2 regions of the Glycomyces halotolerans genome follow, and region 2 is predicted to be linked to the other one. Evidence: riboswitches for the same ligand, from Rfam matches in the RefSeq annotation. Region 2 holds a riboswitch; the other holds the start of a gene.
What was found. Region 2 has a riboswitch for thiamine pyrophosphate ahead of ACYVL2_RS11345 (ECF transporter S component). Riboswitches for the same ligand answer to the same signal wherever they lie in the genome.

Region 1: it holds a riboswitch for thiamine pyrophosphate, as region 2 does, so the genes downstream of both, thiE (thiamine phosphate synthase) here and ACYVL2_RS11345 (ECF transporter S component) in region 2, are expected to answer to the same signal.

Annotation. Positions count from the first base shown of each region.
Region 1 is NZ_BAAGXZ010000003.1:136,685-140,054, reverse strand. It holds gene thiS (sulfur carrier protein ThiS) at 1-23, opposite strand, end outside; gene thiO (glycine oxidase ThiO) at 20-1,078, opposite strand; gene thiE (thiamine phosphate synthase) at 1,078-1,713, opposite strand; TPP riboswitch at 1,704-1,814, opposite strand; gene ACYVL2_RS04150 (class I SAM-dependent methyltransferase) at 1,902-2,516, opposite strand; gene ACYVL2_RS04145 (hypothetical protein) at 2,789-3,370, shown strand, end outside.
Region 2 is NZ_BAAGXZ010000011.1:61,541-64,910, forward strand. It holds gene ACYVL2_RS11330 (RecQ family ATP-dependent DNA helicase) at 1-29, opposite strand, end outside; gene ACYVL2_RS11335 (DUF1349 domain-containing protein) at 110-691, shown strand; gene ACYVL2_RS11340 (MGMT family protein) at 692-1,033, opposite strand; TPP riboswitch at 1,132-1,235, shown strand; gene ACYVL2_RS11345 (ECF transporter S component) at 1,272-1,880, shown strand; gene ACYVL2_RS11350 (ABC transporter ATP-binding protein) at 1,888-3,330, shown strand; gene ACYVL2_RS11355 (energy-coupling factor transporter transmembrane component T family protein) at 3,324-3,370, shown strand, end outside.

The DNA.
Region 1 (3,370 bases), on a different contig from region 2:
TGGCCGTTGAGTTCGATCTTCACGTGCCCTCCTTGAATCGCAGGGGATCGAAAGCGTCGGGGATGGCGGCGTCCTCGCCGGCGACCAGCGCCGCGATGCGGTCGGCGGTGGCCGGGAGGAGCGCGATGCCGTGCCGGTAGTGCCCGGTGGCGGCGACGGTGCGGCCGTCGATGCGGCCGAGGAGCGGCAGATTGTCGGGGGCGGTGGGCCGGAAGCCGACGGTGACCTCGTCGAGGTGGTACTCGGCGATCTCGGGCACGAGGTCGATCGATCGGCGCAGCAGGTCGTGGGCGGCGCCGGCGGTGCCGGAGGTGGGGTCGAAGCCGCGCTCGTCGCTGGTGGCGCCGACGACGACTTCGCCGCTCTCGCGGGCGACGATGTAGACCGGGTGGCCGGCGACCCGGCCGCGGACGGTGGTGCGCGGGATCGGCTGGCCGCTGCCGGCGCGCAGGCGCAGGACCGCTCCGCGGACCGGCCGGATCGGCAGGCCGAACGCGGCCGAGCCGCATCCGGCGGCGATGACGACCTGGTCGGCGTCGAGTGCAGCGGTGTCGGCGACCTGTTCTGTCAGGATGCTGACGCCGGCGCGGTCGGAGGCCGCCAGGAGCGCGGCGTGGACGGCCCGGGGGTCGACGGCGTGGTCGCCGGGGACGAGGACGCCGCCGCGGGCGCGGTGGCTGAGCAGCGGTTCGGTCTTGCGGGAGGCCCGGGCGAGCAGCGGGACGACTTCACGGCCGGTGGATCGGTAGAGCTCGGCCTGCCGGTCGATCTCGGCGCGGTCGCCGTCTTCGATGCCGACCAGGAGCGTGGGTACGTCCCGGTAGCCGAGGTCTATTCCGGACTCGCCTTGGAGTTCGGCGGCGAATCCGGGCCAGGCGTCGGCCGACGCGGACATGAACGGGATCATGTCCTCTTCGCCGAACTGGGCTTCGGTGACGGCGGCGATCATGCCTGCCGCGACGCGGGAGGCGCCCGAGCCCGGATCGGTGTCGTGCACGGTGACCTGTGCGCCGCTCTGGGCGGCCCGCCAGGCGATGGCGAGACCGACCGAGCCGGCGCCGACGACGGCGATGCGCATCACTGCTGCTCCCCTACGGCTTCGAGGAGTTCGGCGGTGGCGCGCACGGGGTCCTCGGCGGTCGAGATCGCGCCGACCACGGCGACGCCGTGCGCCCCGGCGGAGCGGCAGTGCCCGGCGCGTTCGGCGGTGATGCCGCCGATCGCGATGACGGGAACGTCGACCGCCTCGCACACGGCGGCGAGGCCGTCGAGTCCGATCGCGTTCGGCAGACCGGTCTTGGTGCCGGTGTCGTAGACGGGGCCGACGCCGAGGTAGGTGGCGCCGGCGCGGCGCGCGGCGCGAGCGGCCTCGGGTTCGCGGCAGGTGCCGCCGACGATCGCCGCGCGAGGCAGGAGTCGCCGGGCGACGTCGATGGGGAGGTCGTCGTCGCCGAGGTGGACGCCGTGGGCGCCGACGGCCTGTGCGATGTGGACTCGGTCGTTGACCAGGCAGAGCGCGTCGTGCTCGTCGCACAGCTCGGTCAGCGCGGCCGCGAGGTCGAGCGCGGCGCGGTCGGTGTAATGGTCTTCGGGGCGCACCTGGACGAGCCTGGCGCCGGCCTTGAGCGCGGCGGTGGCCGCGGCGATCGGGTCGGCCGTGTCGGGACGCGTGTCGGTGATGACGTGGAGCCGTGGTAGACGTGTAGCGCTCATATCTCCTTCTCCCTGCGCCAGCATGATCTGGATCAGGTTCGACGGTCGGGACTACCGAGTCCCCTCTCAGCCCGATGCATCGGGCTCCCGTGGGTGTTCGCTTACGCCGGATACGTTACGTCATCACACGGAGCGATGACAAGCCCGCTGTCACAATGCGGACTCGCGTCGTTCCGCACATGACCGGCTCATTCGGATCGCTCGACGCGGATCACCCTGTAGCCCTTGGCACTGGCGTGCTTGCCGACGCTCCAGCCCTTGCCGCTCAGCCAACGCGCCAGCGAATCCGAGCCCAGGTGCTTGGAGACGACGAGCCAGGCGATGCCGCCGTCCCCCAGTCGCGGCAGCCACTGATCGAGCATCTCGTGCAGCGCGTCCTTGCCGACCTTGATCGGCGGGTTCGACCAGATCTCGTCGAACCGTGTCTCCGGCGGCACCTCGTCGGGTGTCGCCACGCGCACCTTCCCGGGCATCCGCTCGGTGTTGCGTCGCGTCAGGTCCAGCGCCCGGCGGTTGACGTCGACGGCCCACACTTCGGCGTCCTCCCGCTGGGCCAGCACGGCGCTGATGGGCCCGTAGCCGCAGCCGAGGTCGAGGAACACGCCGCCGGCCTCCGGCGGCGCGACCTTGTGGAGGAGCACGCTCGTGCCGGGGTCAAGGCGCGTCCCGGAGAAGACCCCGGTCGAGGCGGTCAGCTCGTATCGGACGCCGTCGAGCTCGAAGTCGATGGTGCGCTCGCGGTCGTCGACGGCGGGCCTTTCGCTGAAGTAGTGCTCTGGCTGCTCGACTGGGCCTTCTGACATGCCACCATTGTCACCCGCCGTCCGCGACGGTCCGCACCGATCCCGGCGAACCGATCCGTCCGGTCGCGTGACACGAGTTGCGGTGCGGTACTCCCGTTTCGGCGGCGCCGTTCCGCATACCCCGGTCGGGGGAAGCTTTCCCGGTTCCGGACCGCCCAGGGACTATGCTGCGATCCATGGCACACGGCCCGTCTCCCTTCGGTGTTCCCCAGCGAGAGCATGGGCGTCACGCGAGGACCGATGAGGATCACGACCGGATCGACCGGGCGCGGGTGACCGCGCCGACGATGCGGCTCAGCCCCGAGGAGCAGTCGCCGCGCTCTCCGGAGGACGACCTCGAGACGCACCTGGAGCGCATCCACGCCTCGCGTCCGCTCCGCCGCGCCGCGCGGCGCGCGCGGCGGCGGACCCGGTGGTGGCTCATCGCGCTGGCGGTCGTGAGCGGCCTGGCCGTGGTGGCGGCGTGCGGCGCGGGCGCGTACATCGTCTTGCGCGAGAGCGAGTCGGCGCCCGTCGCGCAGCCGCAGACCGATCCGGGCGCCGGGGACGAAGGCGAGTCCTCTGAGGACGATGCCGAGGCTCCGGCGGTGGTCGACCCGATCGAGAGCCGGGAGACCGACGCCGAGCCGATTTCGACGGAGGAGCTGTTCGGTTCCGACTCCATCACGCCGAGCGGCGCCGGGTCCTACGCGGTACTGGGCACCGACGAGCTGGCCGACTGCGCCGAAGCCGGCATCGACGCGGTCGCCGACCTGCTGGCGGAGGCCGACTGCACGCAGGTCGTCCGCGCGACGGTGGTGAGCCCTGACGGTGAGCACGCGGCCACGGCGGGCGTGCTCAACCTCGGCGACGCC
Region 2 (3,370 bases):
TTCTCGATGATGTTCCCGGTTCCCGCCATGCCAACCTTTGTACCGTGCCGGAGCGACAGGCCCCGACGACACTAGTGGCCCGGCCGCCGGACCACTAGGCTTCGATACCGTGAGCATCGAAGTGCCTTGGAAGTCCGGGACCTGGACGACACTGCCCGCCGCGGCCTTGGAGCAGGACGGCCGCCTGCTGGTCACCGCCACCGAAGCCAGCGACGCCTGGCGCCACACCTGCTACGGCTTCGTCCACGGCAGCGAGCACGCGCTTCTGGAGGAATGGGACCGCGAACGGGCCGTCGAAGTGTCCTTCACCGCCGACTTCGCCCGGCAGTTCGACCAGGCGGGCCTGTTCATCCGCGTCGACGAGGAACGCTGGATCAAGACCGGCCTCGAATTCGCCGACGGACTCCTCCAAGTCGGCGCCGTCGTCACCGACGTCTACTCCGACTGGTCGACCGCTCCCGTGCCCGAATGGGCCGGCAGGGAGGTCACCGTCCGGGCCTCGCGCCTGGCCGACTCGGTGATCATTCGCGCCCGCGTCGACGACGAGCCGTGGCGACTGGTCCGCCTCGCCCCGCTCGACCCGGACGTCACCGCCGAGGCCGGACCGTTCTGCTGCGCGCCGAGCCGCGCGGGCCTGACCGTCGCGTTCAACTCCTGGCGGCTCACCGATCCCGACCTGGCGCCGCATTAGCTACTCGTCGAGCTCCAACGCGAGCAGACGCAGGTCGTAAACGGACATGCGCCCGCTCGGATCGGCAACGCCCTTGGCGTTGACCGTGACACCGTCGGCGCGCAACAGCTCGGGCACATCGACGCCCGGACGCCCGTCCGACCAGCGGAAACCTTCAGAAACGACGCCGCGCGCCGTCAGGACCCGGTAGGCCCGCGGCACGTCGCCGTCGCGCATGTACGCCCCGACCTGGCGAGGCCCGGTCCCGATCAGCTCCGCCAAGTCGCCGTACGAGGTCCACGTCCCCTCCGGGAGCGCGGCCACGAGCCGCCGCACCAGCTCCCAGTCCTGCTCTGTCGCCATCGGTGCACTGTATCGAGCCGGGCCGACGCGGCACCGAGGCCTCAGACGCCACCGGTCCGCCGCGACCCGGCGACCGGCCGCCGCGCCGGTGCTACGGTCGAAGCCGACAGGGGAGCCGACCGGCTGAGAGTGCGGGAACCACCCGCAGACCCTCGAACCTGATCCGGGCAATACCGGCGTAGGGAGTCTCGTCTACCGCTGTCGCGACGTGTCCACGCACACCTGAAAGGCGACACCCATGCCTGCCAACGACAGCCTCTTTCCCGCCGCGAGCACCCGCTGGCGCACCATCGACATCGTGACCTGCGCGGTCCTCGCCGTCGCATTCGGTGTCGTCTTCTGGGCCTGGGGGTTCGTCTGGTCCGGCCTCGAACCGGTGCTCGCGTTCTACCCGCCGCTGAAAGCCGTCCTCAACGGCGTCTGGCTCATCCCGGCGGTACTCGCCCCGCTCATCGTCCGCCGGGCCGGAGCCGCCGTGTTCACCGAGACGCTGGCGGCGATCTTCTCCGCACTACTCGGATCGTTCTGGGGCGTCCTGGTCGTCTACCAGGGCCTGCTGCAAGGGCTCGGCGGCGAGCTCGCGTTCGCCGGGACCCGATACCGCCGCTTCGGCACCGCCACCGCCCTCGTCGGCGGCGCGCTCGCCGCAGTCGCCCTCGCCCTGTTCGACATCCGCAACTACTACCAGGCCACCGACTTCTGGGCCTTCCAAGTGCCGTACTTCCTGATCTCGATCCTCTCAGGCGCCGTCATCGCCGGGCTCGGCTCCCGCGCCCTGGTCAAAGCCATGCTGCCCACCGGCGTCCTCGACCGCTTCCCGGCCGGACGCGACCGGCAGCGGATCTGACCCGGCCGTGATCTCGGTCGAGTTCCGCGACTTCACGTGGCGACACGCCGGGCGGCGAGCCCCGGCGGTCGCCGACGTGAACCTGCGCATCGACCCCGGCGAGCACGTCCTGCTGCTCGGCCCCTCCGGCTCGGGCAAGTCGACGCTGCTCGCCGCGCTCGCGGGACTGCTGACCACCGACTCCGGCGAGCAGACCGGCCATGCCCTCCTCGACGGCGAGGACGCGATCCGGCGTCGCGGCCGAGTCGGCACCCTCTTCCAAGACCCCGAGACCCAACTGGTCATGGCCCGCAGCGGCGACGACGTCGCCTTCGGGCTCGAGAACCAGGCCGTGCCCAGAGCACAGATATGGCCGCTGGTCCACCGAGCCCTCGAAACGGTCGGCTTCCCCTACCCGCTCGCCCATCCCACGCACGCGCTCTCAGGCGGTGAACAGCAGCGACTCGCGCTCGCCGGCGTCCTGGCGCGCCGCCCCGACCTCCTGCTGCTCGACGAACCCACCGCCAACCTCGACCCCGAAGGCGCCGAAGCGGTCCGCAGCGGCCTCAAAGCCGCGCTGACCGAAACGTCCGCCACGCTCGTCATCGTCGAACACCGAGTCAGCGACATCCTCGACCTCATCGACCGCGTCATCGCCCTCGGCCCCGGCGGGACGCCGGTCGCCGACGGGCCGCCGGAAAAGGTCTTCTCCGAGCACGGCGAGGCACTCGCCGAACAAGGCGTATGGGCGCCCGGCATCCCACTGCCGACCCGAAAAGGCCCGGGAGCGGGCGAAACCCGCCTGCGCGCCGAGCGTCTCGCCAGGACCCACCCGGGTGCCGACCGGCCCGCCCTCGACGGCGTCGACTTCCACCTGCGAGCCGGGGAACTGCTGGCGGTCACCGGACCCAACGGCTCCGGCAAGTCCACACTCGCACTCCTCGCCGGCGGACTCGTCCCGCCGACCACCGGATCGGCCCACATCACCGGTGAGGCCCGCCCCCTCCATCGCCTCCCGGCCAGGCGACTCGCCACACGCGTCGGCTCGGTGTTCCAAGACCCCGAGCACCAGTTCGTCACCGCCACCGTCAGAGCCGAGCTCGCCTTCGCGCCGCACGCCGCCGGATGGCCGCAGGACCGGATCGACCGGCGCGTCACCGAACTGCTCGAACGGCTGCGCCTCGACCACCTCGCCGAAGCCAACCCGCACACGCTCTCCGGCGGCGAAGCCCGCCGGCTGTCGGTCGCCGGCGCGCTCGCCGCCGCGCCCGACGTGCTGCTGCTCGACGAGCCGACCTTCGGCCAGGACCGCCGCACCTGGGGCGAACTGGTCGACCTCACCGCCGACATCCGAGACGACGGCACCGCGATCCTGGCGGTCACCCACGACCGCGACTTCGCCGCCGCGCTGGCCGACCGCGAACTGGTCTTGAAGGACGGCCGGATCGACCGAGAGGCGAGCCGATGCTGACCCTGGCGCCGATCTGCGACCCGGAAGCGGCGATCGCCAG